DNA from 3 places in the Asaia sp. A2 genome. Region 2 is predicted to be linked to each of the others. Evidence: riboswitches for the same ligand, from Rfam matches in the RefSeq annotation. Region 2 holds a riboswitch; each other region holds the start of a gene.
The links. A riboswitch is a leader RNA that binds a small molecule or an ion and turns the genes downstream of it on or off. The one in region 2 is predicted to bind cobalamin.
Positions count from the first base shown of each region.

Region 1: it holds a riboswitch for cobalamin, as region 2 does, so the genes downstream of both, ACWNRM_RS05330 (HoxN/HupN/NixA family nickel/cobalt transporter) here and ACWNRM_RS12710 (TonB-dependent receptor) in region 2, are expected to answer to the same signal.
Region 3: it holds a riboswitch for cobalamin, as region 2 does, so the genes downstream of both, ACWNRM_RS12605 (DUF1636 family protein) here and ACWNRM_RS12710 (TonB-dependent receptor) in region 2, are expected to answer to the same signal.

Region 1 is NZ_JBXWTO010000004.1:199,237-209,912, reverse strand. Features, by position in the region: gene gspD (type II secretion system secretin GspD) at 1-468, shown strand, start outside; gene ACWNRM_RS05345 (type II secretion system minor pseudopilin) at 465-1,292, shown strand; gene ACWNRM_RS05340 (hypothetical protein) at 1,313-1,909, shown strand; gene ACWNRM_RS05335 (TonB-dependent receptor domain-containing protein) at 2,649-5,954, shown strand; gene ACWNRM_RS05330 (HoxN/HupN/NixA family nickel/cobalt transporter) at 6,017-7,051, opposite strand; cobalamin riboswitch at 7,190-7,404, opposite strand; gene ACWNRM_RS05325 (NAD-dependent succinate-semialdehyde dehydrogenase) at 7,605-8,975, shown strand; gene ACWNRM_RS05320 (SDR family oxidoreductase) at 9,181-10,044, shown strand; gene ACWNRM_RS05315 (S46 family peptidase) at 10,340-10,676, opposite strand, start outside.
Region 2 is NZ_JBXWTO010000017.1:2,431-13,106, reverse strand. Features, by position in the region: gene ACWNRM_RS12735 (TonB-dependent receptor domain-containing protein) at 1-1,227, shown strand, start outside; gene ACWNRM_RS12730 (DUF817 domain-containing protein) at 1,330-2,208, shown strand; gene ACWNRM_RS12725 (DUF2809 domain-containing protein) at 2,205-2,639, shown strand; gene ACWNRM_RS12720 (TonB-dependent receptor) at 2,774-5,167, shown strand; gene ACWNRM_RS12715 (phosphocholine-specific phospholipase C) at 5,185-7,206, shown strand; cobalamin riboswitch at 7,446-7,649, shown strand; gene ACWNRM_RS12710 (TonB-dependent receptor) at 7,737-9,968, shown strand; gene ACWNRM_RS12705 (M48 family metallopeptidase) at 10,081-10,676, opposite strand, start outside.
Region 3 is NZ_JBXWTO010000016.1:40,236-50,911, reverse strand. Features, by position in the region: gene chvE (multiple monosaccharide ABC transporter substrate-binding protein) at 1-35, opposite strand, end outside; gene ACWNRM_RS12625 (Hint domain-containing protein) at 780-2,282, shown strand; gene ACWNRM_RS12620 (DUF3313 family protein) at 2,734-3,501, opposite strand; gene ACWNRM_RS12615 (HAMP domain-containing sensor histidine kinase) at 3,643-5,070, opposite strand; gene ACWNRM_RS12610 (response regulator) at 5,067-5,780, opposite strand; cobalamin riboswitch at 5,936-6,140, shown strand; gene ACWNRM_RS12605 (DUF1636 family protein) at 6,284-6,700, shown strand; gene cobW (cobalamin biosynthesis protein CobW) at 6,697-7,710, shown strand; gene cobN (cobaltochelatase subunit CobN) at 7,714-10,676, shown strand, end outside.

The DNA.
Region 1 (10,676 bases), on a different contig from region 2:
ACCCCCCATGTCAGCCAGAGCGGCCTCGTCACGCTGGATGTGTCACAGGAGGTGAGCTCTGTCAGTTCCAATGCAGCCAGCAACACCAGCAGCGCGGCCAATCCCACTTTCAATGATCGTTCCGTCAATTCGCGTGTGGTCGTGCAGGACGGGCAGACAGTGGGGCTTGCCGGGCTCATCACCGAGAACTCATCCCGCGCCAATATCGGTATCCCCTGGCTCAAGAACATCCCGGTTCTGGGCTTTCTGGCGGGGAGCCAGAACAATAGTCGTCAACGCACCGAATTGCTGATCCTGATCACACCCCATGTCATCCACGACCAGCGCGATGCGGTGAACCTGATGGAGGATCTGCGCGACACCCACCCCAATGCTGCCGATGTACCAGACGAGATGAAGTCGATGCACACGACCGGCAGCGCCGACCCCCAAAAACGCCTGCGCGAGAAACTCGGTCTGGATCGGTGAACACGAGGCAGCCAGCATGGGAAAGACAGGAGCGCGGTTTCGCGCTGGTGATCGTGCTCTGGGCGCTGGCGGGGCTCTCACTATTGACGGCCATGACGATCGCCAGCGCAGGCTCGGCCTTGCGTGAAACACGGCTGCTGCGCGACACGGCCCGTATGGAGACCCTCGCTGAAGGCGGTATCGCCAGCGCAGTCTTTCACGAAAGCGGGCCAATCGCCACACGCTGGCCACTTGATGGCACACCGCATGTCAGCCGGATTGATGGTCTGAAGCTCAGTATAAGCCTCAAAAGTCAGGCCGCTACGATCAACCCCAATACTGCCCCCCTGCCACTTCTCGCTGCGCTATTCGTGGAGTGCGGTGCAACGCCCGATCAGGCGGCAATGATCGCCCGGGAGATGGTGTCATGGCGTCGGCAGGCCCAGGCGCAGGACCCGAATGAGCGACAGCGCTATCTTGCCCTTGGGTTACGCTATCTGCCGCCCCATGCCCCGTTCCAGTCGCTGGATGAGCTCGCGCTTGTGCCCGGCGTGACACCTTTGCTTTTGGCTCGCGCGAGGCCGCATCTCTCGATCGTCCAGCCTGAGGAACTTCACGCCCCGATCTCCGACCCTGTCACCCGACAGGCGCTGGCCCGCGCGAACCTCCCCGCCCTGCCTGCCGCAAGCGGTGACCAGAGGCATGCCGCCAGTTTCGTCGCGACCGTCATCGTGACCGATGGACACGGGGGCGCCTCTTACCGTCAGGCTACACTTTTGTCCGATAGTGGTCTCTCACTGGCACGGATCATAGCAGAGCGACGAGAGAGCGATGAGGCACGCTGACCAAGCATTACAGTTGCACTTTGTTGGGAGTTCCGGAGACCAAGTCCGTCCAGCATATTTGCCTGCAAGCCTATATCGAGCCCGATCCTGGCGGGGCGGCGGGAGCAACCAACTCCGTGCAGATCGAAGGCTACACACAGGGACCACGCGTTCTCCAACAGGATATAGGGGAGTTGCTGCTCAATCCGAGTGCAGAATATACCAATAATCCGATCCCTGATGTCATCGTGAGAGGAGCCGTCGATGCTAATCCGGGGCATTACGAGGTTCTCGACCTTGGCCGCTGGCTCCGTTCGGTCATTCAGTCTCGCGGAAACGCTTGCAGCCTCAAGGATACGAAGTTCGGGGGAGGTGTAGGCGCCGGAATGACTACATCACTGTTCACGCCTGATCTACCGCTGACGGGGAATGTCATCGCGGGTCAGGATACTGGTCGCTATGGTGCGTCCGAGCTTCCTGATGTCACCTTCAACGGTCAGGGCGGTCTCTCGCCCATCCCTCAGATTCGTGGCGCGCTCGGCCTGATTGGGCATCCAGATCCCTCAGTGCTGGTTTATCTCTATGGTGGTGTCGAGACGAGCAGCAAAAGAAGCTATAGCGCCGCCGACAGCATGTAATATGACTACGGGGTGAAAGACCATAATCTCGCTGGCTGCTCCATCGAGTTCGGAATATGCACCGCCCAGACCCGTACCCTGGCTTTCCATGACGGCGGAGGGCTGATGGTATTTCCTTGATGGCACTTACGGCCGCCTTATGGGAGGCGTACAATATAACCATATCCGCAAGTTTGCCTCTCGGGGGTCGGATGGCAAGGGCGGCCCGGTCTATCCAACCACATTCAGCAATATCGTATACGTCACGTCTCGGTATCTGCCTTTCCAGTGAGCCCTGCCCGACCTCCTGCCTCTGCAGAGGGCAAGCTGACTTTTCTTGCAAGGTGAAACCTGCCTTACGGGGGTGCGGCACGTCGCCAGCGTGGTCGCGCTCGCCTTATCGTGTTCGGGTTAAGGCGCATTGCCTCCCTTCTGATGGCAGGCACAGTGAAGGCTGTCCCCTAAATAATCTCCATATCGCGGTTGGTACGTTGGAAACTTAACAACAATATCAAACATGACGGCATGATGCGCGACGTGCTGTTGCCATTGTACAACAGCGTGACATATTCGCAGAATATTACCGCGATACTTCGTCGCCTTTCGCCCGCGGGGATAATAGTGGGGGAGAGCTCTCACCCGGTTGCGTCACGCAATCACCCGGCGAAAGCACTTGTGCCGCACGGTGTAGCGCAAGGAGACGACAGACAAACGGACATGATGTGCCGGATAACGGCGCACAAGCGATGGGGTGTTCTTGATGCCATTTCCCGCAAGGGTGAAGACACGTGCTCTCACCCCCACATGGTCGTGGCGTCTCCTGCTTACCCTGACCGCCGGCACAATGGCCTTTGTCCCGCTTTCTGCTTCGGCGTCCGAAAAGGTCACCGGGCAATCCGGAGCAGGTTTTCAGGACAAGCAGACATCCGGTGCCCTGCGGGAGCGGGAGCAAACCCAGCTGCGGCAACAGCAACGCGAGGCAGAGCAATCGACAAGCGAAAAAAATCGCCTGTCCCGTTCCGTGCCCTCAAAACGCGCCGCGTTGGCTGTGGGCGCGGAGCAGAAAGCGTCCCCTGCAGAGACGATTTTCGTCACCGGCACGCGCCTGACGCAATCACGTCTGACCAATGTCATGGCCGGATCGTCACTGAGTGGCGAACAGATTGGCCGCCGGGGCTATACCGATCTCGGCCTTGCGCTCCTGCGCGAGAACCCTGCCGTCAGCGTGCCTGACAATTCCTCACTCGGCACACAGAACATGTTTGGTGCCGGGCAGTCCTTTGTAAGCCTGCTCAATCTGGGTTCGCAGCGTACCCTCACCCTTGTTGATGGCATGCGCATGGGCGGCGGGGCTACGGCTTCGATCTACGGTGTGGGATCGGGCTCACAGGTTGACGTAAGCACGTTGCCGACCTCGCTCATCAAGTCGGTGGATACCCGTCTGGGCGGTGCTGGCGCAGCTTATGGCGCTGATGCTGTGGCTGGTGTGATCAACTATACGCTCGATGACCATTACAAGGGTGTTTCGCTTGACGGTCAGGGCGGCTGGACACAACAGCTCGATGCGGCGAGCGAGAAGATCGCGTTCAAGGCCGGCACCGGTTTCGATCACGATAAGGGAGGCCTGGTCTTCGATGTCGAATATCGCAATCAGGCCGGTATCATAGGCAGTGATCGTCCGGATGTGTTCGGCGCCAACGCGGCTGTCTATCACCGGCCCGCACTGGGTGAAACATCCCCATACACCTATGTATTGGGTCCGGACCTGCGTTTCATCCAGGCATCGCTCACCGGTATGCCGTCCCTGACCGGCGCCTATGGCGACTTTCCCGTGTATGGCGGCAATTATGGTGCGACCTGGGCTGGCCTCGCTGCCTCCGGCATTGCCAATGCCAATGGTATTCCCCTGACCTTCAGCCAGAACGGCCAGTCGCTCGTGCCGCTCAATGCCGGGACCTTGCTCAAGGGCGACACGGCTCAGGCCGTAGGGGGCGATGGTATCTCCCTGCGCAACTACAACCAGATCGTCACGCCAAACGACAAGCTCAATCTGACCTTGCTTGGCCATTACGATTTTGATCCGCACATCCACGCCCACTGGCAAGGCTGGTACGCACGCGGCAGCGCAGAAAACCAGGTGGGTCAGGGAACATGGAGCAGCACGCTTTTCAACGATGCGCTGACGGCAAATAATGCCGGGCCCTATAGCAGCAGCTATTATCAATACGGTGTCACGACTGGTGCATTCGCTCTGAGCACCAGCAACCCGTTTCTGACAGGTGCCGAACAGAGCACGATCAAACAGGCTCTGGCCGAAAACGGCCTGCCAACCGATACATTCTATCTTAACCGCCTCAATCAGGATCTCGATCAGGGCCTGTTTCGCACCACATCGCAGATGTTTCGTTTTCAGGGCGGGCTGAATGGCGATTTCCGGGCCTTCAATCGTCAGTTCAACTGGAAGCTGCAAGGCGAGTATACGCGCAATACCAATGCCACGACGGCTCCGTCACTCGTTATTCCCAATCTTGTCAACGCGTTGAACGCCGTAACCGCTGCTGATGGCACGATCGAATGTGCCCCCGGCTATCAGAACGCCCCGATCGCCACGCGCAGCGCGGTATGCGCTCCGCTCAACCCGTTTGGCTACAACCAGATGACGCCGGCCGCGCGCGACTACGTCACAGCAGAGTCACGCTCGACCAATCGTAACACGCAACGCGATTTGCAGGCCGAAATCAGTTCGACCGTGGCGACCCTGCCAGCAGGGGCGATACGGTGGGATCTGGGGTACGAACATCGACGTGAGGCCTATCATTTCGACCCCGGTGCCTATCTGCTTGGCTGGAAGCAGAACGACGGCAGCTATCTTCCTTACGGGATCAATGCCTCTATTCCTTATACGGGTGGCGCCTATCATACACATGAAGGCTTCGGCGAACTCGATATCCCCCTGATCTCACCGACAATGCACCTCCCGGGCGCCTATCATCTCTCCCTGACAGCCAATGGGCGCATAACCTATAACAGTATCACCGGCGCTTACTGGACCTATATGACCGGTGCCGCCTGGTGGCCCACACGTGATATCGGTCTGAGTGGCAATTACGCTGTATCGGTGCGCAACCCTGCGATCGGTGAACTCTACTCCCCTCAATCCTCGACCTATCAGAACGGTGTCGATCCCTGTTCCGATACAGGCCTTGCGTCTGGCCCCAACCCAGCCCTGCGAGCCGCCAATTGCGCACGCGCCGGACTGCCGCAGAATTTTGTCTCGAACTTCAATTCCTACGGCGTTGAGGGTACAGCCGGGGGGAACCGGAATCTCTCCAATGAGCGTTCCAAAAGCTATACGGGCAGCCTTGAATTCAGGCCGCATTTCATACGCGGGTTCGATGTCAAAGCCTCATTCGTGGATGTCAGGGTTTCTGATGCCATCACCTATCTGAGTGCCAATGATCTGCTCAATGCGTGTTACGACACCGGCATCTACCCGAATAATCGCTTCTGCTCGACATTCACCCGGGATTCATCGGGACAGATTTCCTCTTTCCGCTCCGGCTATTACAATATCGCCAGCTACGACACCCAGGCCCTTCAGACGACGATAGAGTACAACACCCCCCTCTCCCGTCTGGGTCTGCCTGAGAACTCAGGGGTGATCGACCTTCGGGGCAACTACGTGCATTATGTCAAAAGCACGCGCAATTATGCCGGAAGCACCTATCTGCTTTCGGGTAATATTGCTGCGCCCAATGACAATTTCACGCTCAACACCACGTGGGTACGGGGGCCGCTCAGTGCACAATGGCAAACCATCTGGTATGGCCCGAGCGTTGTTGCCCTGCAGGTGCCGGCCACGCGCTTTGAGGGCAACAAACGGCCTGCCTTTGCCTATTTCAATCTCTCACTCGACTATGCCGTGACCAAGCATTTCTCAACCAGCTTCGTGGTAAACAACATCACCGATGCCCTGCCACGCGATGCAGGCATCTATAGCGTGGGCCGTTATTACGAGGCGCTTATTGGTCGCGCCTTCCAGATGCGCATCGGCGCCCATTTCTGACCGCAACGTGCACCGGTGGGTGTCGCCCCGACCACCGGCGCACCAAGACGATGAGCCCGTCGTCAGTTTTTGCGTCGTGCATCGACCCGGCTGAAAATCAGGGACAACATCCAGGCCAGCACGAACAGCCCGATCACGATAAACCCGATCTGGTTGAAGCTGTCGCTGACAGCGGCCACCATGCCCCAGAACCGCCCTTCAAAACCGATCTGGTCACCCAGCAGACGAAGCGTCTCGATACTGCCAATCCCGACAGCCACGATCACCGAGATCAGGGTAATGATGATGTTATAGCGCAGCTTGCGCAACGGATCGACGAAGGCCCAGCGATAGGCCCCGAGCATGAGAACACCATCTGCCGTATCGACAAGGGCCATGCCCGCAGCGAACAGGGCAGGAAAGATCATGATCGCCGCAACCGAAACACCCCGGCTCGCCTGTGAGGCAGACAGCCCCAGAAGCGATACTTCCGTCGCAGTATCGAAGCCGAGGCCGAACAGAAAGCCGAGCAGCACCATATGCCAGCTGCGCGAGACCAGTCTGAACAGCGGATAAAGCAGGCGCGACAGCACTCCACCCCGGTTCAGAAGTGCTTCGGGGTCGACCTCCTCAATCGCTCCACCAGCCCGTATGTGACGCCAGGCGCGCCAGGCGCCGCGCAGGACAATGAAATTTGTGATGGCCAGGGCAAACAGGAAGCCGGCAGAAACGAGCGTGCTGGCAATACCCCCTATATCACGCCATGCACCAAAACGCTCCTGCATCGCCTGTGACAGCAGTGCCGTGCCCAGCGCCGCCAGCACAACGATCAGGGAATGACCGATGGCAAACCAGAACCCTGTCAGCAAGGGCTGACGCCCCATTTGGATGAACTTGCGCGTGACGTTGTCAATCGAGGCGATATGATCGGCATCGACAGCATGACGCAGGCCGAAACCATAAGCGAGCAGGGCGTTGCCAAGCAGCAAGGGCCGATCGCGAAACATCACGAAGGTCCAGACCCAGAGCGCCATATTGGCCAGAAGCAGGCCGATCCCAAGCAGCGAAATGCGCCAGCGCAGCAACGGCGAAGACACCGGCAAGGTTTCAGCGCTCATCACTACGCCCTTCGCCGGGATGGAAAGTCGATGCGGGCCGATCCGCATCCCGTGCAAATCGCAATGCACCAATAGACGGGGGTAATTCGTTCACGAGAAACGCTCTCCGCAATCGCCGGATCATCCCGTCCGGTCAGGCAGTCAGACACGACAAGGGCAGGTCTCCTGGCTCACGGTTCATCGCTCCCCTGCCCCTTCCCGGATGACCTGCATCCAGTGGTTCCGGCAGGGCGCTCACCGCTCACAGTTGCGGGGACAGCTGCCGCCTCGTGCCCGATCCTTTCAGGATCAGCCAGCCCGTTCGGCATTCCCTTTTCACTTGCTTGCACAAGACCCTTGACGCGGGCGAGCCTACCCCCTCACCCCAGTGAAAGCCAGCTTCCAGCCGATTGTAATCAAGGGTCTCTACCTTGCGGTAGCGGAGCAGCACCCAGGCTGCCCAGCCCGCATTGCATACCATTTCAGGGAAACCATGCGCCTTTCCAGGCATTTGTTGGACCGTGACTTTGGTTCGGCCATGCGTCGGACCCCAGATAAACGGGAGCAGGAAACGATGAGCGCCTATCGTACAATCAACCCCGCCACAGGCAAAACCGAGCGTGAGTTCGATCTCCACACCAAGGCACAGGCCTTTGAAAAGCTAGACGCTGCCCATGAATTCTACAGAAGTGACTGGCGTCACCGCAGCTTTGCCGAGCGCAAGGCCATCGTCAGCAAGGCGGCGCAGATCCTTGAGCAGAACAAGGAAAAATATGCCCGACTGATTTCCATCGAAATGGGCAAGGTTCTGCCTGAGGCCATTGCCGAGACCGAACTGTCTGCGAAGATCCTCGCCTATTACGCCGAAAACGCCGAGAAATTCCTTGCCCCGCGTGAGATCCCTGTCTCGGAAGGTCGTGCGACGGTCCTCAGCCAGTCTCTGGGTGTCATCTACTGCGTCGAACCCTGGAACTTCCCGTACTACCAGCTTGCACGCGTGGCAGGTCCCAACCTGATGGCCGGCAATGTCGTGCTCGCCAAGCACGCACCGGGTGTGCCGCAATGCGCCCTCGCCTTCGAGGCGCTGTTCCTCGAAGCCGGGGCACCCAAGGGAGCCTGGACCAATCTGTTCATCGACAATGATGTGTCGGAAGAACTGATTGCGCGCCCTGAAGTGCGTGGCGTGGCCCTGACCGGCAGTGAGCGTGCAGGCAGTGCTGTCGCCGCACAGGCTGGCAAGGCTCTGAAAAAGACCACGCTAGAACTCGGTGGCTCCGATCCGTTCATCGTGCTCGATGATGCCAATCTCGACGAGGTCATCCCCCGTGCCGTGGCAGGGCGCATGTCCAATAACGGTCAGGTTTGCACCGCCGCCAAGCGCATGATCGTTCATGAATCCCTGGCCGACGAATTCGTGCGTCGCCTCTCCGACGCCTTGGCCGAATTCCGCTATGGTGATCCGCTGGAACAGGGCGTCACTCACGGCCCGATGAGCAGCGAAAACGCCATGAAGCTCGCACTGAGCCAGGTCGAAAAGGCAGTCGATCACGGGGCAAAGCTTGTCACCGGCGGCAAGCGGCTTGATCGCGAGGGCTTTTTCATGCAGGCGGCCCTGCTCACGCATGTCACCAAGGATAACCCGATTTTCTACGAAGAAATTTTCGGTCCCGCCGCCATTGTCTACCCGGTGGCCGATGACGACGCTGCCATTGCGCTTGCCAATGACTCTCCGTTCGGTCTGGGTGGTTCCGTTCATACGGCTTCCGTCGAGCGTGGTCGCAAGCTTGCCGAGCGCATCGAGACCGGCATGGTGTTCATCAATGATGTGACGGGCACCGCCCCGGAACTGCCATTTGGCGGGGTCAAGAATTCCGGCTATGGCCGCGAGCTTTCCTCCAACGGGATCGAGGAATTCGTCAATCACAAGCTGATCCGCTCAGCCTGATCGAAACCGGCCTGTCACGATCGTCCACCTGATCCGTGACAGGCCCTCATGATGCCCTGTGCAAGGCCTTACGAAAGCCAACTCCTGACCTCATGAGCGCCGCGACACGCTTTGCCATGAAACTAAGGCTCACGTTTCCGCGATGAATAGGGTGCAACGCACAGCCCGCGGCACTTGACCGCCGTCCGGAAAACGGAGCCTCATCATGACCGATTACGCAAAGCCCCCCTTCGATACCCCTCTTCAGGATCGCATCCCCGGTCAGACCAAAGCCATGACGCCCCTCCCCGATCATGGTGAGGGGACGTATGAAGGTTCAGGTCGTCTGGAGGGCAAGATTGCCCTCATCACAGGTGGCGATTCCGGCATAGGCCGCGCTGTCGCCATCGGGTTTGCTCGTGAAGGCGCCGATATCGCGCTATCCTATCTTGAAGAAGAAGCCGACGACGCCAGGGAAACAGCTGCCTGGATCGAAAAAGCAGGCCGCAAGGTGCTTCTCCTCCCCGGCGACCTGAAGTCACGCGAGATCTGCAAATCCGTGATCGATGAGACGGTCTCGACTTTCGGCCGGATCGACGTTCTGGTGAACAACGCTGCTTTCCAGATCGAACGCCTCGCTCTTGAGGACATCTCGGAAGATGAATGGGACGACACATTTGCCACCAATATCGGCGCGACATTCCGTCTGACCCGTCACGCTGTTCCCCATATGAAGCGCGGCGCCTCGATCATCCATACCATCTCGGTCAATGCGGACAGCCCCAAGCCGCGCCTGCTTGCTTATTCCGCCACCAAAGCCGCCATCCAGAATTTCAGCGGCGGACTTGCGCAGTTGCTTGGTGAGAAGGGAATTCGCTCCAATACCGTTGCCCCGGGCCCGATCTGGACACCGCTCATTCCTGCGACCATGCATGGCGACCACGTGCATGTCTTTGGCGAGGATACCCCGCTGGGCCGCCCTGGCCAGCCTGTCGAACTGATCGCGCCTTACGTCATGCTGGCCAGCGACGAGGCCAGCTATATCTCGGGTGCTACCATCGCCGTAACAGGCGGCACACCTGTCATCTGAGGGATAGTGGGGCCTTGCCCCACGCCCCACCAAAGGGCCGTCGCCCCTTGGAAACCCGGGATGCCAGGGCTTTCAAGGAGGTCATTCCAGCTTCGGCTGCGGCCGCACGCGGCATTGCGCTTATGCCGCAATCTGGGCCAGAGGCTCGCGCTTCAGGCAGCTTCACCTTACCGACAGCCGCAATGGTGTCACCGTTCTAAAACGCCAGACGAATAGAGTGGCGCAGGTTTCTACCTCCGCAAGAAGCGGGGCAGCGCTGAACGCTACCCTCTTCCTGCACTGATACGCCCTTAGATCAGCGATGACCGTTGGTCAGCTCATCGGCGAGTGTCTTCTCGTTATAGACCACTCTGAGCGCGGTGATGATGGCGCTCGTATCGGTCGCGACAGCACGGTTATTGCTGATGTCGTAATAGAGATCACCCGCAAGGCTCGGCAGATTACCATCGAAGATCAGGCCGACAGCCTTACCTTCGCGATTGATGACCGGAGAACCGGAGTTACCCCCCACGATGTCGTTGGTCGAGACGAAATCGAGATGCGTCGCCAGACCCAGATTGGCCTTCGCATCCAGCCAGCGCTTGGGCAGAGCAAAAGGTTCGCTGCCGGTGGCGTGACGGTACATACCCGCA
Region 2 (10,676 bases):
CTGCACGTCAAGGGCTATGTGGTCTCTACCGGGCTGGACAATGCCATGCCGGCCTACCGCGCCATCACCCTCGCCGCGGCCAATCTGACGAAATATAACCTGACCACGCTGGGCTTCGAGGCGGACAACACCTCGCAATTCCCGATTGGCCCCGTGCTCGCGTCGCTCAATTATGGCGGCGAGTACTATCATGACTCCGTCAAGACGAAGGACCAGACGGGCTATGAGGGGTCCACCCCCTCCGGCGGGCGCGGGGTTGGCAGTGCCTTCACCCAGCTCGCCCTGAACTGGAAGATCGTGCAGCTGACGGGTGCCCTGCGCTACGACACCTATCATGCCTCTGGCAGCGGGGTTAATGAGGCCTCAGGCTTCACGTCAGTCAATGCGGGTGCGTTCAGGGCCTCCCGAGGCGCCGATGCCGTCAATCCCAAGGTGACACTGGCCGTCACGCCGGTGCACGGCCTGCAGCTTTATGGCAGCTACGGTCTCGGTTTTCGTCCGCCCGCCGTCACCGAGATGTTCATGGCCAGTTCGCATCCGGGCCTCAGCTTCCTCAAATTTATTCCCAACCCTAATCTCGCGCCTGAGCAAACCTATGGCTGGGAAATCGGTGCCAAGCTACATTATCGTGACGTGCTGACGGATGGCGACAAGGTGACATTCGACGGCGATTATTTCGACACGCGCATCAAGAACTATATCGCCCAGACGCGTGTGATCGGGCGTCCGGCGGCTGGCTCCTATATCCCGACCTACGGGTATTTCTACCAGAACATGGCGGGTAACACCTTCACGCACGGCTTCGAGGGGCAGGCGCGCTACGATAACCGCCTGGTCTTTGCAACGCTGTCCTACACCAATACGACCACAAAGCTGCCGCGCGCCGATTACACCGGCTTCGGCGCCATGCTCACCACGCCGCCACGTTCGGTTCTGGCAGGGACGGTCGGGCTGCATCTTTTCGACAACAAGCTCTCGCTCGGTGCCCGTATCCGGGCCGCCACCCAAACGCTGGGCAGGCCCTCAAGCAGCACGGCACTCTACCCCAAGCAAGGCGGTTATGTAGTGTTCGACATGTTCGGCTCTTACCAGATCACGCGCCAGATTCAGGCGTTCATCAATGCCGACAACATCACCAATCGTCGCTATTATACGAGCCAGATCTCAACCATTCCCAATCAGGGTCTGACCGTTATGGGGGGGCTCAATTTCGCTCTCTCCCGCTGAGCGCAGCTTCCTGCCTCGCTAGGTATTGAGAGCGGGGGATGCGCCTCTTGCCTTTGGGCACGGGGTGCGGCAATGGCGCGGCAAACGACAAGGAGCCGCGCCATGAACGCCCCGTCCCAACCCGATGCCAGCGCAACAGCCAATCTCGAGCACGAACTCGGGCGTGTGGTCAGAAAATATCTTCACGGCTTCTCAGGTCTTTTTGTTCTCTTCGTCCTCAAGCAGGGCTGGGCCTGCCTGTTTGGCGGGCTGATGCTTGCGGCCATTCTGGTCTCACACTGGATCTGGTCACCATATTGGGCGATTGCCCGTTACGACGCGCTTTTCCTGTTCGCCATCGCGACCCAGATCCTGTTTCTTCTCTTCAGGCTCGAAACCGGAAGAGAAGCCCTGATCATTCTTGCCTTCCATATCACGGGCACGGCCATGGAGTGGTTCAAGGTGTCCGCCGGATCATGGGCCTATCCCGAGCCCGGGTTCTTCAAGATCCTTCATGTGCCGCTCTTTTCGGGCTTCATGTATGCCTCGGTGGGCAGTTACATGGCGCGTGTCATACGCCTGTTCGATATGCGCTTTGAGCCTTATCCGGATTTCAGGCTTTCACTGCTCCTGGCGCTCGCCATCTATGCCAATTTCTTCACGCACCATTATCTTCCGGACCTGCGCTGGCTGCTCGTTCTCGCAACCGTTCTTCTTTATCGGCACTGCGTGATCCATTATCGGATCGTCGATGTCTTCTGGCGCATGCCCCTGCCTCTGGCGGCCTTCTTCTCAAGCATTGCACTGTGGATTGCGGAAAATATCGGCACCTTCACCGGAACATGGCTCTACGCGAAGCGTGATTTTACATGGGTCGTCCATCCCCAGAAACTCGTTTCCTGGTATTTGCTACTGTACGTCGCCTTCATCACGGTCACACTGCTTCTGCGGCCTGATCGTCCGCGACATCTCGCAAACGCGGTGGAGACAGGAGGGCGGTGAGAGCGGCGGAGAAAAGTCTGCTCCCCCCTCGACATGAAATTCTGGGGCGTCTGCACTCAATGGGGCTGTGTCTGCTTGTCGTGACGCTAGGTCTGTGTTGCCGCCTTGCCCCTCTTGGCTTGCCTTTGGTTGCCAGAAAATGGAGCGGATCCATTCTCTGGGGGGCCATGTTCTGGTTCCTTGCCCTGCTGCTCACGGGTGGGAAATCCATGAGGCGCACGCTTTTTCTCGCTGCCTTTGGGGCCGGCGCCAGCGAGTGTATCAAGCTGGCTCATTGTGAAGCTCTAGAAACGCTACGGCGCAATAGTGTGGGACATTTCCTGCTGGGGCAGCAATTCTCGTGGCTCAACCTGATCGCCTATATCACGGGAATTGCGTTCGCGCTGGCCGCGACCCGCGCGCTTATAGCGAGATCAGAGAGGCCTGTTTAGAGTTTTACTATGTGACAGAGTGGTGAATGTTTTGTTTCCGATCTGATTTTAATAAAACCATAATACTTTGATACGTCCTGTCACGATAATGACGAGCTGCATCGTGACCCTCATGGACGAAACGGCTCCTCTCAATGAAACTCAGACATCGTCTCGTTATTTCGGCCAGTCTTCCGGCCCTGCTTGTCGCAGTACATCCTGCGGCGATGGCCCAGAATACTTCGGTCGCGCAGCGTGACGCGGTTCAACACGGCCAGAAAAAGACGCGACATAACCAGCCGGCCCGCAAGCGCGTAACCGCAACGTCCGACGCGTCAAGAACCTCTGTCGAGGCAAAGTCACCTGAGTCGATTATCGTGCTTGGTGCTGGTCAGGCCCGCGAAACACAGACGATCTCCCGCACCGCCATTCAGGAATACACGCCCGGCACCAGCCCCTTCAAGGCGCTCTCGAAACTGCCGGGTGTCATGTTCACCTCGTCCGATCCGCTCGGCTCCTATGAATGGTCGCAGCAGATCATCATCCGTGGCTTCGACCAGAGCCGGCTTGGCTTCACCTTTGATGGCGTTCCACTGGGCAATCTGGCCTATGGCAATGATAACGGGCTTTCCATCGGTCGCGCGTTGCAAACCGAGAATAACGGCCCCGCCACGCTGACGCAGGGCGCAGGGGCTGTGGGTGTTGCAGCATCCAATGACCTCGGTGGTGCGCTTCAATTCACCTCCATCGATCCATCAGACAAGTTCGGCGCCGATGTCAGCGGTACGATCGGCTCTGCCTCGACCTGGCGGACCTTTGCCCGCATCAATAGCGGTCTGCTCAAGGGCGGCGGCAAGTTCTATGTGTCCTATGACCATCAGGACGCGAATAAATGGAAGGGCGACGGCGTGCAGCGCCAGGACCAGGCCAATGCGAAATACGTGCAGCCATTGGGCGATAACCTGAAACTGACTGTTTTTGGTGACTGGTCCAAGCGCGCCGAGAACGACTATCAGGATCTCTCCCTCGCCCAGATCAAGACCTACGGCTATAATCTCGACAATATCACAGGCAACTACGCCCTCGCGAAGCAGATTGCCTATGCCTATCAGAATGGCACCGCCTTTCCCAAGGGCATCGAGAATCAGGATACCGTCTATTATAACGCAGGCGGCCTGCGCGAGGATGCCATGGGCTATGGCAAGCTCGATTTCCGGATCAATAACCGCCTGTCCGGCTATGTCATGGGTTATGGCCACACCAACACAGGTGAAGGCGTGTGGGTTACGCCCTATACGGCAACACCCGCACAGCTTGGCGGTTCCCCTCTATCCACGCGCACGACGGAATACGATATCCATCGCGCCGGCTTCATTGGTAGCCTGACATACAAGATTGCCAACCATGCCATCGAAGGCGGGTTCTGGTTCGAAAACAACAATTTCAATCAGGCACGCCGGTTCTACCCGCTGGCGCTGGACGGCTCACCCTCCTCGACCCATTGGTATCGTGACAACGCCTTCGCAACGCAGTGGCAGAGTGCCTTCAACACCAAGACCTATCAGGTTCATCTGGGTGATACCTGGAAGATCACGCCGAAGCTGAAGGTCAATTACGGCTTCAAGTCGCTGATCGTGGACAACACGGCACGCGCCATGAACGGCAGCTATCTGGGCACCCCCATGCCCACGGCCTATCCCTCGGGCTCGCTCAACGCCACCAATGGCTTCCTGCCACAGATCGGCGCAAATTATCGTTTCAACCATAACCACGAAATCTTCGTGGATTACGCGCGCAACATGGCGGCATTCGATAGCGCCCAGACCTCAGGGCCTTTCTCGACCACAGTTGCCGGTTTCCAGGCGCTTCAGGGCAAGCTGAAGCCCGAAATGTCCAACACGGAAGAACTCGGCTACCGCTATCACACCAAGACATTCCAGGCGACCGTGACCGGCTACTATGTCGAATTCGACAATCGCCTGCTGGCTGTGACGCAGGGTGTCGGTATTCAGGGTAACGCCTCAGTTCTGTCGAATGTCGGCGGGGTGATCTCACGCGGTATCGATACAGCCGTGAACTGGCAATTCGCGCCCAACTGGTCGATTTTCGCTTCCTATGCCTTCAACAACTCCTTCTATGAGGATGATGTGATGGCTGATGGCAAGGTCTCGGCCGCCATCAAGGGCAAGAACGTGGTCGGCATGCCGCGCAATCTGGCCAATGTGCAGCTCGGCTATGATGACGGGCAGATCTGGGGCAATGTGCTCATGCAGATCCAGGATCGTCGTTACTACACCTATACAAACGATGCCTATGTGCCTGCCAATGACGTGTTCAACCTGAATCTCGGCTATCGCTTCAAGAGCCATAATTTCTGGCTCCGCGGTCTGGACACGCAGATCAACGTCTCCAACCTGTTCAACAAGCGCTATGTGGCAACAGTAGGCAGCAACGGCTTTATCAATTCCGATCCGTCCGGCACATTCCAGACGCTTCAGGCCGCAGCCCCGCGCATGGTTTTCTTCACGATCCGCAAGCACTTCAACTGAGTTCCGGAGCAGTCAGCATGAAACCCAGCCGTCGGCATTTCCTTCATCTCGGTGCTGCCGCGCTGGCGGGGACCATCTTACCAGAAAACCTGCGTCAGGCCCTCGCCATCCCTGCCAATCGTGAAACCGGCACGATCAGGGATGTCCAGCATGTCGTTATCCTGATGCAGGAAAACCGGGCCTTCGATCACTACTTCGGCACCTTGCGTGGCGTGCGTGGTTTTGGCGACCCGCGCGCCGAGAAGCAGGCGGATGGGAGCCCGGTCTTTGCCCAGAAGGACGCAACCGGCCGTGCCATATGGCCTTTCCTGTTTGATACGATCCATACCTCGGCGGCCTGCCTCAAAAGCCTTGACCATAGCTGGAAAGGCACCCAGGCCGCGTGGAACGAGTGGGATGGCTGGGTCCCCCATAAAAGCCCGATGACGATGGGGTATTTTACCCGCGCAGAAATTCCCTATTACTACGCGCTGGCCGACGCCTTCACCATTTGCGACGCCTATCACGCTTCCATCTTCGGCCCGACCAATCCCAACCGCCTCTATTTCTTTACCGGTACAAACGGCCTTGCCGTCGGCGCTGATGGCAAACAGGCGGTCGAGAATGTCGATGACGGCAACTGGTCGGCCGATATGGCGCATGACAATCCCGCCTTCACACCTTTTGACTGGACGACCTATCCCGAGCGCCTTCAGGAGGCCGGGGTGACCTGGAAATTCTACCAGGAATACGACAATTTTGGCGACAATCCGCTCGCCTCCTTCAGGCAGTTCCGTAATCTCGACAAGCAGGACTGGCGATATCGTCAGGCGCGCGCGGTCGTTCCGGGCTCAAACAAGGAGAACATGCACGAACTGGAAGGGCGCTACCTGCTGGAGGCCTTCGAGAAGGACATTGCTGATGGAACGCTGCCTCAGGTGTCGTGGATCGTCCCACCTGCGGCCCTTTCGGAGCATCCCGAAGCGCCGCCCGGCTTTGGCGAGCATCTGATTTCCAAGCTGATCGACATTTTCGTTCGACACCCCGATACATGGGCCAAAACTGTTTTCATTCTGAATTACGATGAGAATGACGGATTTTTCGACCATGTACCGCCGCCTGTTCCCTCAACGCAGACAATAACTGGCCAGCTTCCGGACGGTGAGGCCTATCACGGCGAGCCGGTCGGCCTCGGGCCTCGCGTACCCGCCCTGATCATTTCGCCCTGGACAAAAGGCGGGTGGGTCAATTCACAGGTGTTCGACCATACGTCGGTCATCCGCTTTCTGGAGCAGCGGTTCAATGTTCCCTGCCCGACCATCACACCCTGGCGGCGTACGGTTTGCGGCGATCTGACCTCTGCCTTCGATTTCAGCAAGCCTGATGCGAAGTGGTCCGTGGCTCTTCCTGACACGAGCGCGTATCTGCCCCAGACACGAATTTCCTGTGCACACCCGCCTCCGCTCGTACCGGAGCATGGCAGCCTGCCCCTGCAGGAGGCCGGTCAGCGTCCGAGCCGGGCTCTGCCTTATCGCTTCGCTGTTACCAGCCATGCCGATGTGTCGACGAAACTGGTCTTTGCCAACACGGCCGAGCAGGGTGTGGTTTTTCGTATCCGTCAGACGGGTGAGGCAAGCCAACATCTGACCGTTGCAGGCAAGACAACGGCTGTGTTCCACTGTTCGGCCTCAGGCACGGTCGAGATCTACGGGCCGAACGGGTTCTACCGTCTCCATGATCCCGAGAGCCGCATTGGCCTGACTTCACAGGCGAGCGGAAACAGCCTGCATCTGTCCTTAAACTACGCGGGACAGGGGACCGGTGCAAACGAGCCCGTCGTTCTCTCGCTCATCGATCACTACACCGGGCAGCGACAGGACCTTTCCTTACAACCGGGGCAGATTTTGCAACATACCATCCCGGTTGTCGCGAGTGACCACTGGTACCACGTCGATTGCGTCACCCGTTCGGGCAAGCTTGTTCTCTCTCTCGCAGGTCATGTCGAAAACGGATCGCCCAGCCGGTCGGACCCGCATTTCGGGCGTGGGAACCCGGCCTGAAAGCCTGTCTCATCGGAAAAACGACGTGCGTAATCGTTAGCGAAAACGACACAGCCATAGTCGCCAGAACAGGGACAGGGCCTCATTAAGGCGTGACCCTTTCTCCCGAGCGCGTGGGGAACGTTTGTGCCGTCGCGGGCCTGCACACCCGAGGCCGGCAGCGCTGTCGTAAAATAGACGCAAGGAAAAGCCAAACTATAGACCATGACCCGCGCAGCATTGACAGCACAGGTTGAAAAGCTAGGGTCCGAGCCGATGGTGTTCCGGAGACGGGATGAAAAGGGAACATGGTCGAACGCCATGACTGCCCCCGCAACTGTAGGTGAAGAGTGTGCGAACGTGGACCCGCCAAGGGTTCAGCCACTGGGACTATCCCCCCGGGAAGGCCAGTTCGCACATCATGACGCACAAGTCAGGAGACCTGCCATCACACGGGGTCACGGACGAGAACCGGCGGGCGGGGTGTCCTGCAGGTGGCAGGGGAAACGCTGCCCATCGTAGTGACGTGAACACGGGATAGAACACATATCATGCGCCCCATGCGCTCACTCAGGGCTTGTCTCCTGACAGGGATCTCAATCGCGCCTGCACTTGGCTTTCTGCCGCTTTCACCAGCTGCCCTCGCTCAGGAGCAGGGCAGCAACGACGAGTACATTACGGCTCATGGTGAGAGTACCGGCCTCAAGGCACGCCCAGCCATAGGCGGCCGGCTCGGACTCAGTCTCCAGCATAATCCGGCCTCGATCTCGATTATCGATCAGAAGATCATCTCGCAGCGCGGCTATGTGCATGCCGAAGATGCTGCCGATTTCGCACCGGGTGTGACCTCAGGTGGCTCGCCCGGCAATCCGGCCCAGCTCATGATGCGCGGTTTCAGCGGCAACCAGGTGCTGATCCTGCGCGACGGTTTCTATTTCGGTCCCACAACCATGGTGAACCGGCCACTCAACGCCTTCAATCTCGAGGCGGTCGAGATCCTGAAAGGCCCCTCCTCCGTTCTTTATGGCCAGGGTGCTGTCGGCGGTACCGTGGATATGCGCACGCGCACGCCGGACATGGATCATGTACATGCCAACGCCCTGCTCTCCTACGGGAGCTTCAATAGCTGGAATGCCGGCATTGGCGGGTCAGTGCCCCTCACCCGTACCCTGGCGATACGAAGCGATTTCAGCCGAACCTCATCTGATGGCTATGTCAAAGGCGCCAGCCCGCGTAGCAATGACTGGACCACCACGCTTCTGTGGCACCCGGACGCAAAGTTCACGGCACGTTTTACCGTCGATTACCTGACCGATAATCTCTCGACCTATTACGGTGCGCCGCTCGTACCGGGCTCTGCAGTAAAAGACGCAGCTGGTGGGTTGCTCCATTCAACTCAGGGACTTGTCATCAGCCGAGCCTCGCTGTGGCGCAACTACAATGTAGCCAACCCACGGGCGAGCTCTGTGAATGCGACGCCGACGCTGCATCTGGACTGGGCTGCCAGTGACCATGTCTCACTGCACGACAAGGCCTATTTCCTGTATGCCAAACGTCGCTGGGACAATGCAGAGACCTACAGCTATATCGCGTCACCCGGCGCCACTGATGCAGGCGGACAGGCAATCATGCCGGGCCGGATCGGCCGCGATCGCTTCTATGTCTATCAGAACCAGCATCAGCTTGGAGACAGCGTCGATGCCCGTTTCGATTACCCCCTTTTCGGGTTACGCAATCGCCTCGTGATCGGCGGAGATGCCTACTACATTCGCTTTATCCGCAATCGCGGCTTTCCCGATGCGGATTATGCCGACAGCGTCTCATTGACGAGCCCTGAGGGCGGCGCACTCGGGTCGTTTGCCGGGGAGTATCCCTACCGTAAATCTCCCACGACCATGATCGATGCGGGGCTCTTTCTTGAGGATACCCTCTCGATCACCGACAGGCTGCGGCTGGTGGGAGGGTTCAGATATGACTGGCTTTCGCTCGACAGGCAGAACTTCAACCAGAATGGCCAGTTCAATGCGTCCACCAGCTTCAAGGGGCATTACAATCCGGCCAATTTCCGCATCGGTCCGGTTTTTGACCTGTTGCCCAATCTGAGCCTGTATGGGGTTTATACCACCGCTGAAGACCCACCGGGCTCCAATCTTTTCCTTGCCAATCGGGGGCAATTCTCCCGATTGAGTCACTCACGTCAGGGAGAGATTGGGCTCAAAGCAAGCGCTCTCTCGGGACGGCTCGTCACAACCCTGTCCTTCTTCGATATCCGTAGGACGAGGGTGCTGGTCCAGACCGGACAGGACAGTGTCTCGACAGCCGGCGGCCAGAAATCACGCGGTCTGGAGTGGCAGGCCGATTGGCGTATTAACCGGCACTGGAGCGTCTCGGGGAACGTGGCCTATGCCTATGCCCGTTACGGCACGTTCTTCCCGAATGCCTCGACCGATGCGAGCGGCAATCAGGTTCCGGACGTCCCGGCGGTGACGGCCAATCTATGGGGCGTATGGTCGAGCGTTTTCAACCTGCCGCTCGATCTGGGCGCGGGCGTGCGTTACGTCTCGGCACGCAAGGGGGACTATGCCAATACCCTTACGCTGAAGGACTATGCCCTTGTGAACGTGTTTGCTGGCTGGCACGTCTATAAGGGGATCACCCTGTATGGCCGGATCGATAATCTTGCCAACAAGCATTACGTGCAATGGGCGGATACCAGCTATCCAAGCGAGGTCCTGATCGGCGCGCCTCGGTCATTCACGATCAGCATGCAGGCTTCCTTTTGAAAGCCTGGGAGGCGTAATGCCTCCCTCGTCATCCAGACGGGGACCACCTCCCCTTGCTAAAATCCCCGTGTGTCATCCAACCCAATAACGCCTGTCTATAGAACGCGACGGGTCAGACAGCGCCGTGTTTCTGTTCGGGTGTTGCGAAAAGCGCGATGAGACGTGAAACGCGTCGCGTGAGGCGCGGATGGGTAGACATGATCTCCACCACAAAGCCAGCCATGCCCGGCACCTGTGCCTCCTGCTCGGCAAAAGCCTCAGCATTCATTGACGTATTGAGGCGCCGTGCTCCGCAAGCGAGCATCTGCAACGCCCCTACACCGTCACGATAATCCGGCAGTATCGAAGCGCCTACGGCATCGCAGCTATATTCGCGTCCGCGCGAATAGGCACGGTAAAGGAGCGGTACCAGATAGGCCGGCGCACGAAGGAAAGTCTTAAAGCCATCAAGATGCCCCAGCACATGATGGGCAATCTCATGACCCATGATGAAGCGGAGTTGCGCATCTGTGTCTGTCTCGATGATAGCCGATGTCAGGAACACATAGCGCCCACGAAGCAGGCGTATGGCAAAGGCGTTTGTGATGCCGTGCGAGTTGTAGATGAAGGCATGTGGCACTTCTTGCAGGCCAAGCCTCTGGCTGACTTCAGCAAACGTCGCATGGAGTTCAGGAAACTGACTGGAGGAGAGTGCGACCATGTTGCCAA
Region 3 (10,676 bases), on a different contig from region 2:
GCAAGAGAGGCAAGACCGGTACTGATTCTGCTCATGACGTGACGTCCAAAATTCCGGTCACAAGCCGCGCTGGGCATGATGCGGGCTGCGACAGAGATAACGGCGGGAGAGAGAGGTCGAGATTTTATGAAAGGATGCGTCGGAAAGCTCTCGCGCTCCCCTAGGGCAGATTGATAAGCAAACCGACGCTCGAGAGAAAATCCGGCAGGGAGGGCGATCCCTGTATGCAAAAAGCCTTCTGCAAAGGTGATTATGTTACGCCTCACGAAACAAAAGAGTGTAACATGAAATGAGTTAATCATATCATTTTGACGTTATAAATAACATAATTAACGTTTCACGCTAACGTGATAAGGATATTCCGATACGGTCTTCTCGCCTGATGCCTGATGCCTGATGCCTGATGCCTGATGCCTGATGCCTGATGCCTGATGCCTGATGCCTGATGCCTGATGCCTGATGCGGTAGCAACCTGCATGTGGCGTCTGGGGATCTTTACGTTAACTACCGTAAAAAAAGAGTCTCTGGTCGGATGCGTAAATCGACCTGTTCTGCAAATTCTCAATGGAATTCTTTAAAAATTATGATTGGTAGAAATTATTGATTGATAACTACTTTGTAATTAGTAAACATTCAAAACGAGCGCACCGATATGTGAGCATAGTACAAACATATAATATTATTACCATTAATTATTGAAACATTCACTTATTTACTATACGAACATAATTTGTCTAAACATTAGTAAATCGACGCCCAGAGCGAAAGATACCAGATTCATGAATACATCTACTGATGCCCAGTTTGATGGAAGCCAGACCTATGCAATCGATGGCGGTATTTTCTTGATCAAGACATCTGATCTACCTACCAGCCTGTCATTTTATGAATATGAGCTGGATATTGGCGCCGAGGGCGGAACAGTTGATGTCGACGTCAACATGCTGACTGCCCCTGGGCAATACTGGGTGATCAACGTCAATTTGCCGCCGGGGAGCACCGGGGTGGATTTTTATTTTCGAGTGCTCAACAACGCGAACGACTCAATATGGGTCTCGACGAGTTATGATCGCCAGAGCAATACGACGAGCATGTTTTTTAGCACCAAGAACATGTCGGGCGAACCTTCCTATATTGAACTTGTTCTGCCTGGCCGTCCTTTCAGTAATTCTTATGGCCCCAATGGTTTTCTGCCGCCGGGTACCGAAATGTACAATGTGGGCCCGGCTTACTGCTTTCTTGAAGGTGCAATGATCGAGACAGATAGCGGTGAAGTGCGTGTCGAGAACCTTGTTCCCGGTCAGAAGGTCATGACCTACGACGCCCTTGGTTCACGACTGGGCTTGCGTGACATCACCTGGACGGGGCGGGATACGGGTACGATCGGGCATACCGGGCATGATGATCTCGACCATCGCCCCATCTGCATTCTGAAGGATGCGTTTGCCAGGGGCGTGCCGCATGAGACACTGCGTGTGACCCCCGAACACTGCTTCCTGATCGACGGTGTGCTGCTTCCGGCCCGGATGCTGGTCAATCACCGGTCTGTTTTCTATGTGACAGATGTGGTGCGCTATCCCTATTTTCATTTCAAGACCGAAGGTCATGCCATTGTCAGGGCGAATGGTGTCCTGACCGAAACCCTGCGTGATGATGTGCGCCAGTTTGTGCGTCGCAGTCCCGGAAGGAAGCCTGAAGATGCAGGGCTGAATGCGTTGACCGAGGCGGCGTTTGCGGCACCACTATGCACGGATCACGGGCTGGCCCGGATCATTCATACCCGTCTGGATGAACAGGCAACGGCCATGGGTTTGCAGGCGCACACCTGCATGAGAATGCTTGAGCATGATGCCGGACTTCATCTGGTTCTGGCAGATGGACGTCGCCTCGACCCGATCCGTCTCAATGAACGCTGGGCGGTGTTCTCTTTGCCTGCGGGTCAGAGTGCCATTCAGATCGTTTCACGCCATGCGCGCCCTTGTGACACACACGGCCCCTATCTGGATGACAGGCGCGACCTTGGGGTGCGCGTGGGCGAGGTCACCCTGTTCGGGTCTGACACAACGCGCTCTGTCACAGCCCATCTCGACAATCACGCTGTTCCGGGCTGGTATGATGAAGGGGCAGGCGTACAGTCGCGCTGGACGAATGGCCGGGCTTTGCTGCCCCTCGGTGAGGCGCTGGGTACACAGGCTCTTCTGACAATCGAGGTGCTGGAGACGGCGCTGTATCTCCAGGATTATTCGACAGGGACGGTCGCCAGCGAGCAGGTTGCGGCCTGACGTGAATCCGGATGGGACAGAAGGCAGAATCTCCTGCCTCTTGCCTCCCTGTCCTGCACGACATGGGCGGCATCAGGCATCGTGTTCTCGTGCCGCATGATCTCGGTGCAAAAGGCAGTCCACCTGTTGCTTCAGGGAGGCTGATCGTTCCCTGTTTCGCCATGGGTCAGAAAGTCGACAGGGCGAACAGGACAGGCGGCATGGCCAGACAGGGCCCTGCTGGACGCCATGAAAAATTGTCGAAAGGATATGCTCGGTCAGGGTGAGCACGTCCCGGTTGATGATGAGGCCAAGCAGAGGCCAGTGTCGTCTGACGGCAAGGCGTAACGGGTGCATGAGGAAACACTCCTCGTATCATCGAGACATATTATGGGGGGATGCGGGCGCGCGGGTCTCAGTGCCGAACCGGCCCCCTCGGTCTGGACGATGGGCGTGTGAAAGGCATCGGCAATCAGCCGGAGAGCGGTCGGGTGATGAGGCCCGACCTGTGCATCTCCTCATCCATCAGATTCGCTGCGAGATGGAAGGCGCGCCGGGCATGGGCGTAGGGCAGCCATTGCCCCATCATGTTCCATGGCATGCCGTTATTATAGGTCGCGATGGCCATAAGCGTGCTTCCGTTGCGCGCATCAATGGCCAGAAGTTCCTCGCTGGCACCCCCCGGTGCTGGCGGGGGAATGGGGGGCAAGCCGCCTCCTGCGGCGCCAGCCGCAAATCCGGCGATAATCGGCAAGGCATTATAGTACCATTGGCTGCGACGCAGATTGGTGATGGCTGCTCTGATGCGGATTGTGCCAGGCGGCAGGGTGGCAAGGCCGGTCTCGTTCAGAATCACCAGATCCTTGCCCAGCGTCTTGTGCAATTCGTCCTCGAAGGCCCGTATTACGCGTTGCTGTGCTTGAGGGGAGAGATGGGCGGCCTTGCTCGTCGGGCGCCATTGCACTGGCTCGATCACTGCATAACGGTAGATGACCCCGGCCGGTGCCTTGGGAGCAAAAACCAGATCATCACCGTGATTGTCAGGATGGGCCATCAGCCCATAGGTCTCAGGCGCAATGAAACCGGTCTTCGTGGTTCCCTGTCCGGCGCAGGCGGTCAGCGCCATCATGCCGGTTATCAGGACGGGATACAGTAAACCGGGGTTTATCCGCCGTGGTGAGGTGGGTTTGCGGGCCAGAGAACGGGTGAGGGAACGAATGGCGTAAGGCAGGCGAAACATGGTCAGGCGCGTCTCCCGGGCAGGAAAGGCGGCGCAATCTCCTGACAGACAGGGGACGAGCCGGGTGATTTCCCTCTTTCTGCCAGTCGCGTCTTTCTGCGTTATGTCCCGTCTGTGGCCATGTGGAAATATTGGCGTCTTTCAGTCGGAAGCGGGCAACAGAACACGCACACGCAATCCCCCTTCCGCCCGGTTATCGATGATGATATCGCCGCCCAGACCGCGCATGACGGTACGGGCCGATGTGAGACCAAGCCCAACCCCGCCAGTCTGCCGGTTGCGCGACTTGTCCAGCCGGAAATACGGTTCGAACACGGCATCGAGCGCGTCGGGTGGAATACCTGGGCCCTGATCGAGAATGGTGACGACCCAGCCCGTCGCCCGAATCCCTGCGGGTGATGCGTCTGTCATATCGCCTGGTGCGAGGGTGATTTGCGGCGGCGTTGCATATTTGATCGCGTTCTCGACCAGATTGGTGAAAACGCGCTTCATGGCGTGAACCGGACCGCGATATCCCACCCTACCCGGATTGTCGTAACGCACATCATGCCCCTGATCGCAGAAATCATAGGCGACGGTTTCAAGCAGCCCGGAAAGATCGAAAGCCGTCTGTGTTTCATGGGAGGCATCGTCGCGGAAGAACGACAAGGCGCCATCGATCATGGCCTGCATCTCGTCAACATCGCGAAACAGCAGTTTCTGTTGCGTCGGGCAATCAATGAACTCTCCGCGTAGTCTGATACGCGTGAGCGGCGTGCGCAGATCATGCGAAATGGCAGCAAGCATCGTGGTACGATCAAGGATGAACTTCGCAATACGCGCCTGCATGGCGTTGAGCGTCACCGCTACCTGACGGATCTCTCTGGGTCCCGCTTCGCTGACACGTGCATAGTTTGGCTGCGCATCGAGCCGGCGGACTTCGTGGGCCAGATATTCGATCGGGCGTGAAAGCTGGCGTGAGGCGATGAGTGACACCGCGATGATCCAGACAAACAGCATTATGCCTTCCAGCATGAGGCGCTGAAAGGCGTAAAGCCCCCAGAAACGCTGAAGGGCAACACAAAGCACCCAACTGCCGTCATCGAGCTGGATCCCGACGAAATACGCGTCGTGATACAGCGAACGGTCATAGGGCAGGCCGGGGAGGGTAGAGACAGGGTTATCTTCCTGAAACACCGCGATGGCAGGAGGCTTTTGCCCCAGAAACGGGCTCAGGAAATGCCAGCTCTCCTCAATCTCGCTGCGACGGTAATGTCCCGCGGCCAGAGCCTTCGCGAGCGGCGAAGCTTTTGGGTACCACCCGAAATGGATCTGTCTTGATTGCGCTGCTGCCAGCAGCGTTTCCCTGTCAGTGGCGGGGGCTACCCGCACCATGCGAAGCACGGCCCCAACCTCTCTCACCATACCGGTGGCTTCAATATCAGGCTTGCTCCACGGGCCGCCAAATTCGACAAAGACCGCGAGCAACAGCAGCGTTATCCCGGCGGCAAGGGCCACGGTGACAATCAGGCGGCGGGAGATGGTGTCCTGTGTGAAAACGCGATCAGGGGGAAGCCTCGCCCATCTCATCGTTTCACCGCAGCGGTGAACATATAGCCGCCATTGCGTACGGTGCGTATGAGGGTTGGATTTCTGGGATCGTCCTCCAGCTTGGCGCGCAGGCGGCTGACCTGCACGTCGATACTGCGATCAAAGGCGGCATGGTCGGGGCCGCGAGCCATATCCATCAGCTGGTCCCGCGTGAGAACGCGTTGCGGGTGTTCGACAAAGGTCAGCAGCAGATCGAATTCACCCCCCGAGAGCGGGACGAGCGACTGGTCCTGCGCGCGCAGTTCGCGACGGGCAACATCCAGAACCCAGCGACCAAAACGAAGGACAGGGCGCAGCGACGGGGTTGTCTCGCCCGGCGTGGCAGCACGACGCAGAACAGCCTTGACCCGGGCCAGAAGCTCGCGCTGGTCAAATGGCTTTGTCAGGTAATCATCGGCCCCGATCTCGAGCCCCACAATACGGTCAGTCAGATCGGCCATGGCCGAAAGCATGATGACCGGGATGCGGGATCGGGCACGCAGGCGCTGGCACAGGCTGAACCCGTCCTCGTTGCGAAGCATGATATCGAGAATCACCAGATCGACCGGCTGCCTGCCCAGAATGGCAAACATGGTCTCGCCCGTTTCCGCCGTGGAGACCTGATAGTGATGCTTTTGCAGAAAACTGCCGAGAAGGGTCAGGATATCCTGGTCGTCATCGACAAGAAGAAGATGAGGCATTGGGGTCATCCCTCGATCGTATCACGCAGGCTCGTCCCCATGATGTCAGCAACGGACATGATGTTTCAAGTTGCAAACAATCGGATAGAACGACGCTCCGGGTCACAGGGGAAAGGCGCGCGTCGCCCTGTCCTCTCCGAGCTTTGCATCTCCTTTGATAAACCTGCTAGGAAATGAGCGACGGTGCCTCGCAAGGGGTGAAAAGGGAAGCAGGTTCGTGCCATGTGCATCAGTCCTGCGCTGCCCCCGCAACTGTAGGTGGTATGTCATTGCCGTCGCAGCCCACTGGTGACCATGCCGGGAAGGGGGCGGCAATGCCGGGCAACCGGGACCATGAGCCAGGAGACCTGCCGTCGCGTCACTGATTTCACGATCCGGCGGGGTGCCCGGAGCGCGACAGACCATGAACCCGCACCCGTCATCGCGGGGCGGCTTATGGCAGGCCGGGATATCCCGGCAATCATCCTAGTGCCCTGTTGCGCCCGTTCTACGGGCCTGGTCCGGGATTGCTCATGGCCGAACCGATAACATCTTGCGATACGCCTCCCGTCATTCATGTCTGCCTCACCTGCAGGGACGGGGGTGAGGCGCTGCACGAGGCCCTCTTGCAGCAGGCGACCATCGCCGGTGTGCGTGTCGAGGGGGTCAAATGTCTTGCGGCGTGCCAGCGGGGCTGCACCGCCACCCTGTCCATGCCCGGCAAATGGTCGTGGCTTCTGGGAGGGTTGAGGCCCGACCTGGCGGAGGATCTGATGATCTATGCCAAGGCCTATGAACACTCGCGCTCAGGAACGGTCATGCCTTCAAAGCGTCCTGAAAGCCTGCGCGATATCATTCTGGGGCGTTTTCCTGGCCAGTTGTCGCCGTCGGGCGAACCTCATCAACCCGCTGCACCTGCCCAACCTGTCGCATCTGAAAGACTGTCATGAGCAAGATACCTGTTACCATCATCACCGGCTTTCTCGGCGCGGGCAAAACCACCTTGCTGCGTCACCTGATCGAGAAATCGGATGGCCGCCGCATCGCGATAGTGGTCAATGAATTCGGGTCTCTGGGCATCGATGGCGAGACCCTGCGTGGGTGCAGTATTCCGAACTGCCCTGAGGAAGATATCGTCGAGCTGACCAATGGCTGCCTGTGCTGCACTGTGGCGGATGATTTCATCCCCACCATGGAAGCCCTACTCGATCGCCCGACCCCGCCCGATCACATTGTCATCGAGACCTCGGGTCTTGCCTTGCCGAAGCCGCTGCTCAAGGCGTTCGGCTGGCCGAGCGTGCGCACGCGCATGACGGTGGATGGCGTGATTACCGTGGTGGATGCCCCGGCAGTGGCCGATGGCCGCTTTGCCGATGACCCGGAGGCCGTGGCGAAGCAGCGCGAGGAAGATGAATCGCTCGACCACGATAACCCGCTGGAAGAGGTTTACGAGGATCAGCTGGATTCAGCCGATCTGGTCATCCTCAACAAGACGGATCTGCTGGATGACGCCGCCCTTACTGCGGTCGAGGCCGGTCTTGCTGCACGCAAGCGTCGGGTGCGCGTGATTCGTGCCCGTGAAGGGCGTGTCGATCCGGCTGTGCTGCTCGGCCTTGCCGCTGCGGCAGAGGACGATCTGGCAGCACGCCCCTCGCATCATGACGGGGCGGATGAGCATGAGCATGACGATTTCACGAGCTTCGTGCTGAGCCTGCCCGAGCAGGCCAGTGCCGAAGCCTTTATCGCCAGACTTGAGAAGGTGGCGCGTGAGCATGATGTGCTGCGTATGAAAGGCTTTGCCCGCGTGGCAGGCAAGAGCCTTCGTTTAAGCGTGCAGGCGGTGGGCGCGCGTATCCGACATGCCTATGAGCAGGGCGAGGCGCCAGAGGGCAGGCTGGTTGTGATCGGTCTGCACGGGCTTGACCCCAAGGCTGTGCAGCGCAGCTTCGACGCAGGCTGAGCCGTGCATATTCTCTTTCGGGAAACGCATGATCTGGATGGGCAGGCTGTGGCCGAGGACCTCGCCCACACGCCAGCCGATCTTGTCCTGCTGTCGTTTTCCGAGAGTGACCTGCTGGGCCTGCGCGATGTGCACAGGGCGTCAGACCCCAGTTTGCAGGTCGCCACCCTGTCGCGCCTGCGTCATCCCCTGTCGGTTGATCTTTATCTGGAGCAGACGGTTGCCCATGCACGTTGCGTGGTGGTGCGCTTGCTCGGGGGTACCGAATACTGGCGTTACGGCGTGGATGAACTGAGGCTCGTCTGTCGGGAAAAGGCTGTTCCACTGGCCTTCATCACCGGGGAGGCCACGCCGAATACTGCACTCGAAAGCCTCTCAAGCATCGCGCCCGCCCAGTGGGCCCGGCTCGACAGCCTGTTTCGAGAGGGCGGAACACGTAATCTGCGCTGTGCGCTTACCCTCATGGGGGCCATTGCCGGATTGAATGCGGATGACGGGGCCGAGGCCGAAAAGCTGCCTGAGGCCGGAATTTACCGTTGCCTGAACACGGGCGTCTCCTGTCGGGCTCTGGTCGTGTTCTATCGCGCCCACCTCCTTTCTGCCGATCTCGATGGGATCGATGCGCTGGCAGAGGCGATCGCAGCTGCCGGATGCGGGGTCGATCTGGTGTATGTCTCGTCGCTTCGCGCGGCCAAAGTCGTGCCTTTTCTCGACCGGTGGCTTGTGGACGAGCCCCCTGACATCATTCTGAATGCCACGTTCTTCGCCTCTCGTGGGGATGATGGCGGGGCATCGGTTTTAGAAGCAGCGGGTGTGCCCATCGTCCAGCTGCTCCAGCCGGGCACGACGCTTGAAGGATGGCGCAAGGCCGCCCGGGGGCTGTCACCGTCCGATCTAGCCATGCAGATCGTCCTGCCCGAATTTGACGGTCGTCTTTCAGGGGCACCCATATCGTTTCGCGATGAGGCACCGCCCGGCCTGCCAGCGCGGCGCGTGGCTTATGCCCCCGGTATTGCGCAAATTGTGCGCCAGATGCAGGGCTGGTTGCGTCTGGCAGCCGAAACGCCGGGCGAGCGGCGTCTGGCGCTTATTCTCTCTGATTATCCCGGTGCCGAAGGGCAGGCCGCCCACGCTGTTGGGCTGGACAGTTTTGCCAGTGTCGAGGCCATCGCCACCATGCTGGCCAGTGCGGGATACGACGTGCCACCTCTCGTCGCATCAGAGCTGCCAGACAGATTGTGCCGCGCCGCGCCCACTCTCATCATGAGCGCCGACGCCTATCGGGCGGCTTTCGACACCCTGCCTGAGCCGTTCCGGCAAAAAGTCATTGCGACATGGGGGATGCCCTCTCAGCCGGTCAGTGTGCGCTTTCTGCGCGTCGGCGCCCTCATTCTCGCTCTTCAGCCCGGTCGTGGTCAGGAATCTGACCGCAAGGCGCAGTATCACGACCCCGATATTGCGCCCTGCCATGCCTATATCGGCTTCTATCTCTGGCTGCGCCGCATAGGCGATATCAGTGTGATCGTGCATCTGGGCACGCACGGCACGCTGGAATGGCTGCCCGGCAAGGCCGTGGCACTTTCACCCGAATGTGTCCCCGTTGTGCTGCTGGACGGGGTGCCGGTCATCTACCCTTTTATCGTCAACAACCCTGGTGAGGCGGCTGCGGCCAAGAGGCGTCTCGGTGCGGTGATGATCGGTCACATGACCCCGCCCGTGCAGCGTGCAGGGCTCGACAGCGCCATGGAGTCCCTCGAACGCCTGATCGACGAATATGCCGAGGCAGACGGGCTGGACAAGCGACGCGGCACCATGCTGCGCCGTCAGATTCTCGATCGGGCTGCCGATCTGGGCGTGCTGGCCGAGAGCCATTCAGGCGCTACCGGCCGGGAAGGGGCCGACGGGCGCAATGCACGCGTGAGAACGCCTAAGGATGATCCGGCGGATGAGGCCGAGGCGCTGGCGCGGCTCGATGCCTATCTGTGCGACGTCAAGGACCTCCAGATACGTGATGGCCTGCATGTTTTCGGCTGTACGCCGCCCCGCCATGATGCGCTGGTCGCCATGCTGTCCGAGACAGCCCATGTCCCCCCGGAGGCGGTGCGGTCGCGTCTTGATGTCTGTCCCGAGGCCGAGCGTCTGGCTCTTCTGGCGGCGCTCGACGGTCGTTTCATCCCCCCCGGCCCCTCGGGCGCACCCACACGCGGGCGTCTGGATGTGCTGCCGACAGGCCGCAACCTGACAACGACTGACCCGCGTATGGTGCCCACGCGGGCCGCCCTGCTTCTGGCCCATCGCACGGTCGATCTGCTGCTGGCACGGCATATCCAGGAGGAGGGCGAAAACCTGCGTCATCTCGTGCTCGATCTGTGGGGCAGCGCCACGCTGCGCACGGGGGGAGAGGATATGGCGCTGGCTTTTCTGCTCATGGGCGTGCAGCCCCGGTGGGATGCCACAAGTGGCAGGCTTTGCGGCTTCGAGATCGTGCCGCTCACCGTGCTTGACCGGCCCCGTGTGGACGTCACCTTGCGTATATCGGGGCTGTTTCGCGATGCCTTTCCGGGGCTGATCGATCTGTTCGATCAAGCCTCACGTGCCGTGGCCGCGCGTGCAGAAGACGCGGAGTGGAACCCGCTCACTCTCGACCCTGACAGTTCGCGCATATTCGGTGCGGCACCGGGGGCCTATGGCACAGGGCTCGAGGCGTCACTGAGCCAGGGGGGCTGGAAGGATAGAGACGAGCTTGGCCGTCGCTATCTTGAAGGGTCACAATGGAGCTATGGCGGCGGTCGGGAAGGCGTCAGGGCCGGGGCGGAGCTTGCAAGTCGTCTCGGCCGGGCAGAGGTCGTGCTGCACATGCAGGACCATGCCGAGACGGATCTGCTCGAAAGTGTCGACATGGCAGCGCATGAAGGCGGGCTTGGTGCCGCAGCGTCCAGCCTTGGGAATTCACCGATCCTGCTTCA